2 regions of the Sinorhizobium sp. GQ132 genome follow, and region 2 is predicted to be linked to the other one. Evidence: riboswitches for the same ligand, from Rfam matches in the RefSeq annotation. Region 2 holds a riboswitch; the other holds the start of a gene.
The links. A riboswitch is a leader RNA that binds a small molecule or an ion and turns the genes downstream of it on or off. The one in region 2 is predicted to bind thiamine pyrophosphate.

Region 1 (5,828 bases), 400 kb from region 2:
CAATTCGGTGATCCGTGACCTTAGGACCCGCTATCTCACCGTCGGCAAGCGCGAGCGGGAAGTCTCGGATAATTTCGGCGCCGACCACCCGCAGGCCGTATCGCTCCGCGCCGAGCAGGAGGATGTCGCGCGGCAGATCTACCAGGAACTGCAGCAACTCACTGCAAGCTACAAGAACGAATACGAGGTCGCGCAGTCGCGCGAGGCATCGCTCAGGAAGAGCATCCAGGGCATTGCCGGCAAGACCTCCGACGCCAGCGAGCAACTCGTTCAATTAAGGGAGCTCGAACAGAAGGCAGCGGCTCTGAAGACGCTCTACGAATCCTATCTCGGCCGCTACGAACAGGCGACGCAGCAGCAATCCTTCCCGATCGCCAAGGCGCGCGTCATCTCCGAGGCCGGCGTGCCCGTGTCGCCGTCGAGCCCCAAGAAAACGATGACTCTCGCGCTTTCGGCCGTGCTCGGCATGATGGTCGGCGGGGCTTACGCGGCCTTCCTCGAATTCCGCGAACGGACTTTCCGCCTGGAAGGCGACATCCGCTCGCTCCTCGGCCATCGCTCGCTCGGCTACGTCCCGCTGCTCGGAACGCGCATGAAGAAGAAGGCACAACTGGTCCATGCGCATTTCGGCTCGGTAAAAAGACACGACGAAGCTGTGGACGACACGATGCCGTTCCAACGACTTTCGCGCATCGTCGTCGATGCGCCGCGTTCGACCTTTGCGGAGACCTTCCGCAACGCCAAGCTTGCCTGCGACCAGATGCTCGCCGGCAGCGAAAGCCGCGTGATCGCCATTGCATCGGCCCTTCCGGACGAGGGAAAGTCGATCATTGCCGCGAACTTCGCCGCACTTCTGGCGGCGAGCGGCAAGCGGACCCTGCTCATCGATGCCGATATACGCAAGCCGGGACTGACTCAGATGATCACGCCCGCCCCGCGCACCGGGCTCGTCGAAACGCTGACCGGAGAAGCCACCTGGCCCGCCGGAATCAAGGTGGACCAGCGCACCAAGCTCGCAATCCTTCCGGCCGGCGGCGCATCGCATCAGCGGCATCAGAGCAATGAACTGCTCGCCTCCCCGGCCATGGCGAACCTCATCGAGAACGCCCGCAACGCCTTCGACTACGTCGTCGTCGATCTTGCCGCACTCGCCCCCGTCGTCGACGCCAAGGCTTTCGCGCCGCTTGCCGACGGTATTCTCTTCGTGGTCGAGTGGGGAAGGACGCCTTCGCGGCTCGTACGCGATCTGCTCAACTCGGAACCATTGATCAACTCGAAGGTGCTGGGCGTCATCCTCAACAAGACGGACATGAACGAACTCGGCAAATACAGCGACTTCGACGGGGCGGAGAAATACCGCCACCGCTACGGCAAATATTACGTCGAGAATACGATTACGGAAAACAACGCCGCTTGAGGCGACCGCGGCCGCGCCACCTGTGCGCGGCCTTTTCGCCCTTCGCCGTCAGACCTTGCGGCGATCGACGATCCAAGCGGCTGCCATTAGCGCGATGACCGCCGTAAGGGCAACGAGTGCCAGCGCATAGAAAAGCGAATATTCGACCAGCGACGGCAGCATCGAAAGACAACGCCGCACCCTGCCAGGCGACCGCCGCCAATCCGGCAGGTCGTCACGGTTGAAAGCCTCCAGCCGGCGGGTAAGAAAATGCATATCGCGAGAACCGATTGCCAATCGAAGCCATGGACGCCGTCATGCTGCTGAACAACAGTGGCGATAGCGAGGCACTTCAGCTCCCCGAGCCGTCACCCGGCAGTCAATCTTCCCACCACCGGTGGAAATGATGGACCGGACCGCGCCCCTGACCTATCTCCAGGCGGTCGGCCGCGAAGATTGCGGCATGCAGATAGGACTTGGCGGCACTCACCGCTTCGACCAGCGGCAAGCCTTTCGCAAGGCCGGCGGCAATGGCTGCCGACAGGGTGCAGCCGGTGCCGTGGTCGTTGCGCGTCTCGATCCGCGCGGCGGGAAGGCGGACAAGAGTGTCGCCGTCGAAGAAGAGGTCTGTGGCCTTCCGGCCCTTCAGGTGCCCGCCCTTGACCAGAACCGCATATGCGCCGGTCCGCATGATCGCTTCCGCCTGGCGCGCCATCTCCGCCTCGTCCTCGGCGATTGCGCGCCCGGTCATCAGCGCGGCCTCGGCTAGATTGGGCGTGGCGACGAGCGCCAGCGGCAACAGCTCTTCGATGAGCGCCGTAACGGCATCCGGCCGAAGCAACGCGTCGCCGGAGGTCGCAACCATGACCGGATCCACGACGGCCCGTTTTCCGGACCGGCGCAATCCATCGGCAATGGCGGCGATCGTTTCCCGACGCGAGACCATGCCGATCTTGACGGCCTTCACGTCGAGATCGGAGAAGACGGCGTCCATCTGCGCCGACACGATTTCAGCGGAGACATCCTCGACGGCCGTCACGCCCCTGGTGTTCTGGGCCGTGATCGCAGTGATGACGCTGGCGCCGTAAACGCCGAGCGCCGAAAACGTCTTGAGGTCCGCCTGAATACCGGCGCCGCCGCCGGAGTCCGAGCCGGCGATGGTGAGAGCAATCGCCGTCATGCCCAGGCCTCCTTCGCACGAGGGCAGATGATGCTTGCGAGCGGTACGGCAGTGGACGTCATCGATCGATCTCCAGACGGAACATCACGGAGATCCAGGAAAGGCGATGAAAAGGCGAACTTGCCGCTGGCGGCCTTCTTTCCGTTCCTACGCCGGCATGACCCGGATCAGGTTCAAGGGTCCGGCTCAACGCCATCTCAGCACCGTCTGGTGCTCCCCTCGGAATGCGCTATCTATGCGGCTGTGGCAAAGCGATGTCAACGCACCCGCGCAAAGGCTTGTAAGACCTGACTTTTAGGCCAGCCGGCAAAAATATACCCGCAGCCTGGCCACCTATGATGCAGTCATTCCTTCTGCCGCCGTCAATCGCTCGTTTCCTCCTCGAAAACGGCGGCGATTGCGTTATTCTTAGCAAAATTTCGTCGTACAGGAGGGAACACGCCATGAGTCTGCGCATCAACGATACCGCCCCTGATTTCACCGCCGAGACAACGCAGGGCACGATCAATTTCCATGAATGGATCGGCGACGGCTGGGCTGTCCTTTTCTCCCATCCGAAGAACTTTACTCCCGTCTGCACCACGGAACTCGGCGCCATGGCCGGCATCGAGCCGGAGTTCCGCAAGCGCGGCGTCAAGATCATCGGCATTTCGGTCGACCCGGTCGAAAGTCACACCAAGTGGAAGAACGACATCAAGGTCGCGACCGGCTTCGAGGTCGACTACCCGCTGATCGGCGACCGCGATCTGAAGGTGGCAAAGCTCTACGACATGCTGCCGGCCGGCGCCGGAGAGACGTCCGAGGGCCGGACGCCTGCGGATAACGCCACCGTGCGTTCGGTCTACGTCATCGGCCCCGACAAGAAGATCAAGCTGATCCTCACCTATCCGATGACCACCGGCCGCAACTTCAACGAGATCCTGCGCGCCATCGACTCGATCCAGCTCACCGCCAAGCATCAGGTGGCAACACCCGCGAACTGGCAGCAGGGCGAGGACGTCATCATCACGGCCGCCGTCTCCAACGAGGACGCCGTGCAGCGTTTCGGGTCGTTCGACACCGTGCTTCCCTATCTCCGGAAGACGAAGCAGCCGACGGCCTAAGCAAACCCGCCGCCAAGAGTCAGTCGATCAGGCGCGTCAATTCATCAAGGTTGACGCGCCCTTGGCGCTTTTTGCTAACATGGTTGTTTAACGCGCACAGAGCAGAACCATCTGCCTCAATCCGCTTTGGCGATGGAGATGATCTCCGCCAGAACCCCGTGCAGAGCGTCGCGATAGCCGTTGCGTGCCGAGGGGCCGCTTTCATCCGACGTCATGACCACGGTCAGGTCAAGGGACGGCACTATGTAGAGCATCTGGCCGCCATAGCCCCAAGCGTAATACACATCCTCGTCGCCGATCCGGCGCGTGAACCAGCCATATCCGTAGCCGTCGCCGGTAAAACGGGAGGCCGTGCGCGGCTGCCAGGAAAGCTCCACCCAATCGGCCGGGACGACCTGCCGTCCGTCCGCGGTGCGGCCGCGGTTGCGATAGAGCTCACCGAAGGCAAGCAGCGATCGCGCGCTCATCGCCATCTGGTTGCCCCCGAGATAGATGCCCTGGGGATCCCGCTCCCAGGCGCCGATCCGGAAACCCTCGACAGGACCGAGCCATTCGCGCGCAAGCGCCAGTGTCGACTTGCCGCCGACCTTGGTCAGTATTGCCGAGAGCAGATGGGTCGAGGCGGTCGAATAAAGCATCCGACCTCCGGGCTCGTCGTCGAAGGGCTGTGCCAGTGCGAAACGAACCCAGTTGCGGCTCGACACCCAGCGGCCGTAATTCGGTCCGGACATGCGCCCCAGTCCCGCTTGCATCGAAAGCAGGTTGCCGATGGTGATGTCGTTGATCCGGGGGTCGGCCTGCGACGGGAGGTCTTCCTTCAGGAGCGGCGCGATCTTCTGCTCCGGGCCGTCGAGCAGACCCTTGCCGATCGCGATGCCCACAAGTGCGGATACGATCGATTTCGACGCCGACTTGATGTTGGTCGACTCCGAGGGCGTGTGGCCGCGATAACCCTTCTCGGCAATCGTCTCCCCGTCCCTGGCAACGACCACGGTCTTCAGCGGGTTCAACTCTTCTCTGGTCGCCAGGGCCGTCAGCAAGGTGGTGACGGACTGATCCTGCGCGGCTGCCGCCGAGTGGAAACCGAAGAGCGCAAGGAACGTAACAACGAGCATGGTCATGCGTTCGACCTAGGGCGAATGGCACGACAAGTCATCAAGTACAGTCCAAGCTCACGACGATGTGACCTTGCCTGAAGGTCGGCTACATCGATGCTCGGGGTTCATTCCCTCCAGATCGCAACATCGACGGGTTTCAGCGTGCGGCCGCCCAGGTAGAACTCGGCCGAGGGCCCTGCGGGCACCTCCGCGGGGATCCGGCCGAAATTGAAGGCGAAACGGAGATTGCCGCGGCGCGTCACGCGAAGATCGCCGAGGTCGGGCAGGCTTTCCAGTCCAGCCCAGCCGAGCGCGTCGCCGATCACCTTGTCGAGCAATGCGCCGTTGGCCGCAACGGCCAGATAGCGTGCCTTGTCGTTGCCGACGAGCGCCGGAGCGCCGTTGCGATACTCCCCGTCGAAGCTTGCGAAAACGGTCTCGTTCGTCCTTACCGTCTCGCGCCAGCCGGCCGCCTGATAAGCCTCGTTGCCGTAGAGAACGGTCTCGCTATGAAACTCCGGCAGCGACTCGACCCGCGAGACGCTGATATCGATGAGCTTCGCCAGCGGTCCCGGCGGCAGTCCCTCGGGGATGTGCATGTCCTTCGTCTTGCTGCCGCTGCGCGCGCCGAAGACCACCTTGGCGTCCGCTCGCGCGAGCCGCTCGACGAAAGCCTCCTCGGCAATGACGAGATCCGGCGCGAGGATCAGCTTGTATCCGTCGAGGTCCGAGTGCTGGCCTATGAAATCCACATCGACGCCCAGACGAGCCGCCGTCGAATACCAATCGAGCGCAACCGCCGAAGCGGAATAGCTCCGCCCCTGCGGCAGGACGCGTGTCGCCCAGCGCGATTCGTAGTCGAGAAGGATCGCGACTTGCGCCTTGCCACGCACCTCTCCCCCGGGCAGGCGCTTCATTTCCGCGACGACTTCGGCGACTTCAAGATAGCCCTGATCCGCCTCGCTGTTTGGAAGAAGGAGGCCCGCGTGAAACTGTTCCTGCGCGAAAGGCGCCTGGCGCCAGCGGAAATAAGAGACCATGTCGACCCCATG
Region 2 (5,828 bases):
CCAACTCGTGCCGAAAACCTCGCGTGCCATCTTCGCGGTCAGCACCGCCTCCGAGACCGAATGGCAGCCGGCCGTGTTCGGCAGCACGCGCACGCCGAGTTCGCGGATCAGCTCGAAGAAGGCGCCGCCCTGCCGCCCGCCGGCCGTCTCGCGGCGGAGCGAGACCGTGACGATATCGGTGCCCGACCGCCGCACCGCCTCGGCGAGCACGGTCGGCGAGGGATAGCGGGCGGTTCCGAGCAGCAGTCTCGACCGGATTTCTGTTCCATAGAATAGCGGCATCGTCAGCCTCCCTGCATCGGCGACAGAATCTCGATCCGGTCGCTGTCCTGCAGCCGGTAGCTGGATCGGTCTGCCTTCTGGACCAGTTCGCCGTTGACGGCGGTCGCCAGCCAGTCGCCCTCGAATTCGAGGCGCTGCAAGACCTCGGCGAGTGTAACGGCCAGAAGGTCGTGTTCCTCGCCATTGACGGTCAGCTTCATCGGAAATCTCCTTTGCGTGTCTCGTCGCCCAGGGCCAGCGCCGCCACTTCCCGGGCCGTGGCCGGGGAGAGCAGGAAGCCATGACGATAGAGGCCGTTGACGGTAATCCTGTTTTCGCGCCGCGAGACCCGCGGCAGGTTGTCGGCAAAGGCGGGGCGTACGCCCGTGCCGGTCTCGATCAGGCGCGCTTCGGCGAAAGCCGGATGGAGCGCATAGGCGGCGTTCAGCAGTTCCATCAGCGAGCGGGTGGTGATCGGGCCGGCGTCGTCGCTCTCGATCATCGTCGCGCCACACATGAAGAGCCCGCCGCCGCGTGGGACGATATAGAGCGGGATGCGGGGATGCAGCACGCGCACGGGGCGCGAGAGCGTCACCTCGTCCGTCTGCAGATAGGCCATCTCGCCGCGCACCCCGCGTAGCCCGTCGATCTCGCCGATCCTTGACGCGCCGGTGCAATCGACGGTGAGCGCGAAATCGCGATCGTCCATGTCCTCGCCGGCGAATACCGCGCCGCGTGCCGTCAGCCCTTGCCGGAGCGCCGAGAGTGCCCGGCGCGGGTCGAGATGCGCCTCCTGCGGAAAGAACAGCGCCTGCCGGAAACGGCCGGCGAGAGCCGGCTCCAGCGCTGTGATCTCCTCTGCATCGAGCGAGCGGAAGCCGGAGGTGCGGGAGGCGAAGCGTTTGAGTTCGGCTCCGTCACGGGGTTGCGCAACGACGAGCGTGCCGTTGCGATGCACGGAACCGGCAGGGAGCGCGGCTTCCCACCAGTCGGCGGCGCCGATCCCCAGCCTCAGGACGGTTTCCTCGGCACTTTCGCGCTCGCACCAGGGAGCGAGCATGCCGCCCGCATACCAGGAAGCGGCCCCGGTAAAGCCGGCGGCATTTTCCATGATCGTCACTGCGGCGCCGCGCCCGAGAAGTTCATGGGCGGCGGTGAGGCCGGCGACGCCGGCCCCTCTGATCAGCACGCGCATCTCATTCTCCAGCGGGCGCGGCCTTGCTTTCATCGACCGGCATATAGAGGTCGCCGCCGTCGCGATATCTGGCGGCCATTGCCTCGAGGCCCTCCTTCTGCGCCTCGGCGCGGATATCGTGGGAAATCCGCATCGAACAGAATTTAGGTCCGCACATGGAGCAGAAATGCGCGACCTTGTGCGCCTCCTTCGGCAGCGTCTCGTCGTGGAAATTGCGCGCGGTCTCGGGGTCGAGCGAGAGGTTGAACTGATCCTCCCAGCGGAACTCGAAGCGGGCTCGCGACAGCGCGTCGTCGCGGGTTCGGGCGGCCGGGTGTCCTTTGGCGAGATCGGCGGCATGAGCGGCGATCTTGTAGGTGATCACGCCGGTCTTGACGTCGTTGCGGTCGGGCAGGCCCAGATGTTCCTTCGGCGTCACGTAGCAAAGCATGGCGGTGCCGAACCAGCCGATCATAGCCGCGCCAATGCCTGACGTAATGTGGTCGTAGCCGGGCGCGATATCGGTGGTGAGCGGCCCGAGCGTATAGAAGGGCGCTTCTCCGCAGACGGCGAGCTGCTTGTCCATGTTCTCCTTGATCTTGTGCATGGGCACATGGCCCGGCCCTTCGATCATCACCTGGCAATCCTTGGCCCAGGCGATCTTCGTCAGTTCGCCGAGCGTTTCGAGCTCGGCGAACTGGGCCCGGTCGTTGGCGTCGGCGATGGAGCCGGGACGCAGGCCGTCGCCGAGCGAGAAGGAAACGTCATAGGCGCGGCAGATGTCGCAGATCTCCTCGAAATGCTCGTAGAGGAAGCTCTCGCGGTGGTGATGCAGGCACCACTTCGCCATGATCGAGCCGCCGCGCGAAACGATGCCCGTGACGCGATCCACGGTGAGCGGGATATAGTGAAGCCTGACCCCGGCATGGATGGTGAAATAGTCGACGCCCTGTTCCGCCTGCTCGATCAGCGTGTCGCGGAAGACCTCCCAGGAAAGATCCTCGGCGATGCCGTTTACCTTTTCCAGCGCCTGGTAGAGCGGCACGGTGCCGATCGGTACCGGCGAATTGCGGATGATCCATTCGCGGATGTTGTGAATGTTGCGGCCGGTGGAAAGGTCCATGACCGTGTCGGCGCCCCAGCGCGTCGCCCAGACCATCTTCTCGACCTCCTCGGCCATCGATGAGGTGACGGCGGAATTGCCGATATTCGCGTTGATCTTCACCAGGAAGTTGCGGCCGATGATCATCGGCTCGGCTTCCGGGTGGTTAATATTGGCCGGAATGATGGCGCGGCCGCTCGCCACTTCCTGGCGCACGAATTCCGGCGTCACGAAATCGGGGACCGAGGCACCGAAGCTTTCGCCGTCTCGGGCGAGCGCCTCCTTCGCGGCCTTCCGGCCGAGATTTTCGCGGATGGCGATGAACTCCATTTCCGGCGTGACGATGCCGGCGCGGGCATAGGCGAGCTGGGTTACCGCTTTTCCCGGCTTAGCCTTGAGCGGTTGGTGACGAATCGGGAATTCCGGCGTCAGCCTTTCACCGGTCGCAAAGCCATTGTCTTCGGCCTTCACCGCACGGCCGTCGTAGCTCTCGACATCGCCGCGCTTGAGAACCCAGTCGCTGCGAAGGCGCGGCAGGCCCGCGTCGATGCGGATATCCACGTTTTCGACCGTGTAGGGGCCGGAGGAATCGTAAACAGTCACCGGCGGCTCGCCGGAGGTCGGATGCAGCGCGATCTCGCGCATCGGCACGCGGATGTCCGTGTGGATCTCGCCCGGCTTGTAAACCTTGCGGGATGCCGGGAGCGGTCCTTGCGTGACCGAGGGCGCAGCGGCGAGAGGCTTGATTAGATTCATCTTGAGGCTCCAATGTTTTCGCGTTGGAGACCCAGTTCTGAAGCCGGAAGGATGAAAAGACGTATCGCCGATGAATTGCCGGTAAACGGAATCCTGGCTGCTGCACGTCTGCACCGTCCCTACGCCAGTATGAACTGGATCAGGTTCAACGGGTCACTGCGCGCGCTAGCAGTATCTCAGCCCCTTGCCGGGACCCCCCTGGTGAATGGCGCAATTAGGGACGGTTATCGCCGCGGCGTCAAGATGGTTTTTGCACCGGCTAAATCCCGTGCGCAGGGCTCGCGCCATGCTTGCAAATGCAAAGTTCTAAATCTACTTACCGTCCGAGTCTGAAGCGCCATGATGCGCATAGCGAAAAGGGGTGAAGGTCTTGGGGCAGGCGGAGACGGGGACCATGAAAAGGGGACGCAAGGCGCTTTGGGCGGCTGTTGCGGTCATCGCAATCGCGGCCGCAGGCGCGACCGGTTACAAGATCGCTGTCGAAAAGAGCGTGAGCAGGCTGATCGCCGAACGGGGCGGCAGAGTGGGCACGGTCGAAGCGGACTTCTTCGGGCGCATTCACCTGCGCGACCTGACGCTGCCGCTGAAGGAAGGATCCGAACTTCGCGTCGCCGCGATCGACGGGCGGCCCAGGATCCTGTTCCTGGACGGCATGCTCGAGGTCAGCGGCGTGGACCTCGATATGCGCCCGGGCAAGATCGCCGTGCCGAAGGTGATCGTCGAGCAGGCGGAGTTCGGTCGCGACACGCTGGCGCAAATGTTCGGCGCGGGAAGCGATCTTTCGCTGCCGAAACAGTTGGCGCTTTTTACGGCAAAGAGCGTCGCCGCCCCTGAGGTGATCATCACGCAGACGGTTGCCGGTAGCGAGCAGAAGCTGGTCTACAAGAACGTGGTCTCGGAAGGTATCGTGGATGGCCGCATCGCGCGCTATTCGGCGAGTGGTGCGAGCTTCGAAGCCGGCATAGGCGCCTCCGATGGAGAGGGCGGCGAGAAGAGGCGGCTGACGGGCTCCCTCGGAGCCATGACGGGGCAGGACGTCGATGCCGCCTATCTGGCCCGCATCTATACTGAAAAAGCCGGGCCGGGCGACGAGCAGGCAAGGCCTGTCTATGGGCCATTCTCGATCAAGGATATAGCCTTCTCGGATGGCGAGGCGAGCTTCGGCTATGACGAGGTTCGCAGCAGCGGCGTAAGCATGCGGATGCTGGACGAGCCGCTTCGCGAGACTCTAGAGAAGCTCAACTCGGTCTCGTCGCCCGAGGATCTGCCCGTGGCGGAGCGTCAAGACTATTTCGCCCGGATTCTGTCGGTCGCCGATTTGACGAGGAAGGCCGACATGGAAATGCTGGGTCTGAAGATCGACGCGCCGGACAAGGATGGTGAAGAGGGCGAGAGGATCAGGCTTGCGGTGGATCGCCTCGCGCTCGAGCTGGATGGCCGGAAGCTTGACGCGTCGGTGAATGGCTTCTCGATGGCGGAGGGCGCGGACTACGTCAAAGTCTCCGAAGCAAGCATTTCGGGCTTTTCCTGGGATCCCAGCGTGGAAGCGCTGAAGAAGTTCGTCGCTCTGCAGGATGGGCAGCATGAGAACTTCCCTTTCACGACGCTGCTGCCGGAGTTCGGAACGTTCCGCGTGGCGGGAATCGATGCCGATCTGCCTGACTCGAGCACCGGCGTGGAAGACTGGGACGAATACAACGACACTCCGGATGCTGGAGAGGGCGATCGGCCGCAACGCATCCGCTTCACGATGAAGGGATACGAGCTGGCGCTCGCGAAACCGCGAAACGGCATTCCGACTGACGTCCGCGCCGGATACCAGGACTTCGCCCTTCAAATCCCGGAGCATACGCAGGACGAGACTCTCGCCAAGCTTCGCAAGCTGGGCTTCAACGAATTGGTCCTCTCCTCCAACCTCGAAGCCGCCTGGGACGAAGCGAACGAGACTCTGGTCATCAAGGATATTTCCACGAGCGGAAAGGATATCGGCCGCTTTTCCCTCTCCGGCCTTCTGGGAGGCGTGAGCGGCGACTTCTTTTCGGGCGACGCGGCCAAGGCGCAGGCGGCGTTGTTCGGCCTCACCGCGCGGGAAGCAAGCCTGAAGATCGAGGACAAGGGCTTCACCGCCAAAGGGATACAGGTCTATGCCGAACAAAACGGCATGACGGAGGATCAGGCACGCGGTATGCTGGAAATGACGGCGTCGGTGATGCTGCAGCAATTTGCCGCGCAGGAGCCTCGGCTGCGGAACGTGATGGATGCAGTTTCGCGGTTCATCGCGAAACCGGGGACATTCACGCTGACGGCCAAGGCCAAATCCGCCAGCGGCATAGGTGCGCTCGAATTCGCGGTTGCTTCGCAAAATCCGCTTCTGCTTCTCGACAGGGTCGACTTCGAGGCGACGGCGGAATAGCGGCCTTCTCACCGCAAGCGGGGCGAAGAGGGCTCCAAGCGCCGCCTAAGTCTACTCCCTGGTTCAACGCAGGTTGAACGGGGAAGGGTTAGAGCGTGGGCAAAACTGTCCACCTACGCGTC

Region 1: another riboswitch for thiamine pyrophosphate. It lies ahead of thiD (bifunctional hydroxymethylpyrimidine kinase/phosphomethylpyrimidine kinase); the one in region 2 lies ahead of thiC (phosphomethylpyrimidine synthase ThiC).

What each region holds. Positions count from the first base shown of each region.
Region 1 covers NZ_JCAXDX010000001.1:222,627-228,454, forward strand. Annotated here, with positions in the region: gene exoP (succinoglycan biosynthesis transport protein ExoP) at 1-1,417, shown strand, start outside; gene AC6CIG_RS00960 (hypothetical protein) at 1,466-1,672, opposite strand; gene thiD (bifunctional hydroxymethylpyrimidine kinase/phosphomethylpyrimidine kinase) at 1,776-2,576, opposite strand; TPP riboswitch at 2,704-2,806, opposite strand; gene AC6CIG_RS00970 (peroxiredoxin) at 3,020-3,679, shown strand; gene AC6CIG_RS00975 (serine hydrolase domain-containing protein) at 3,796-4,800, opposite strand; gene AC6CIG_RS00980 (beta-galactosidase) at 4,902-5,828, opposite strand, start outside.
Region 2 covers NZ_JCAXDX010000001.1:621,645-627,472, reverse strand. Annotated here, with positions in the region: gene AC6CIG_RS02850 (thiazole synthase) at 1-282, opposite strand, end outside; gene thiS (sulfur carrier protein ThiS) at 285-482, opposite strand; gene thiO (glycine oxidase ThiO) at 479-1,456, opposite strand; gene thiC (phosphomethylpyrimidine synthase ThiC) at 1,458-3,293, opposite strand; TPP riboswitch at 3,392-3,503, opposite strand; gene AC6CIG_RS02830 (aq_1923 C-terminal domain) at 3,664-5,706, shown strand; gene dctD (C4-dicarboxylate transport transcriptional regulatory protein DctD) at 5,820-5,828, opposite strand, start outside.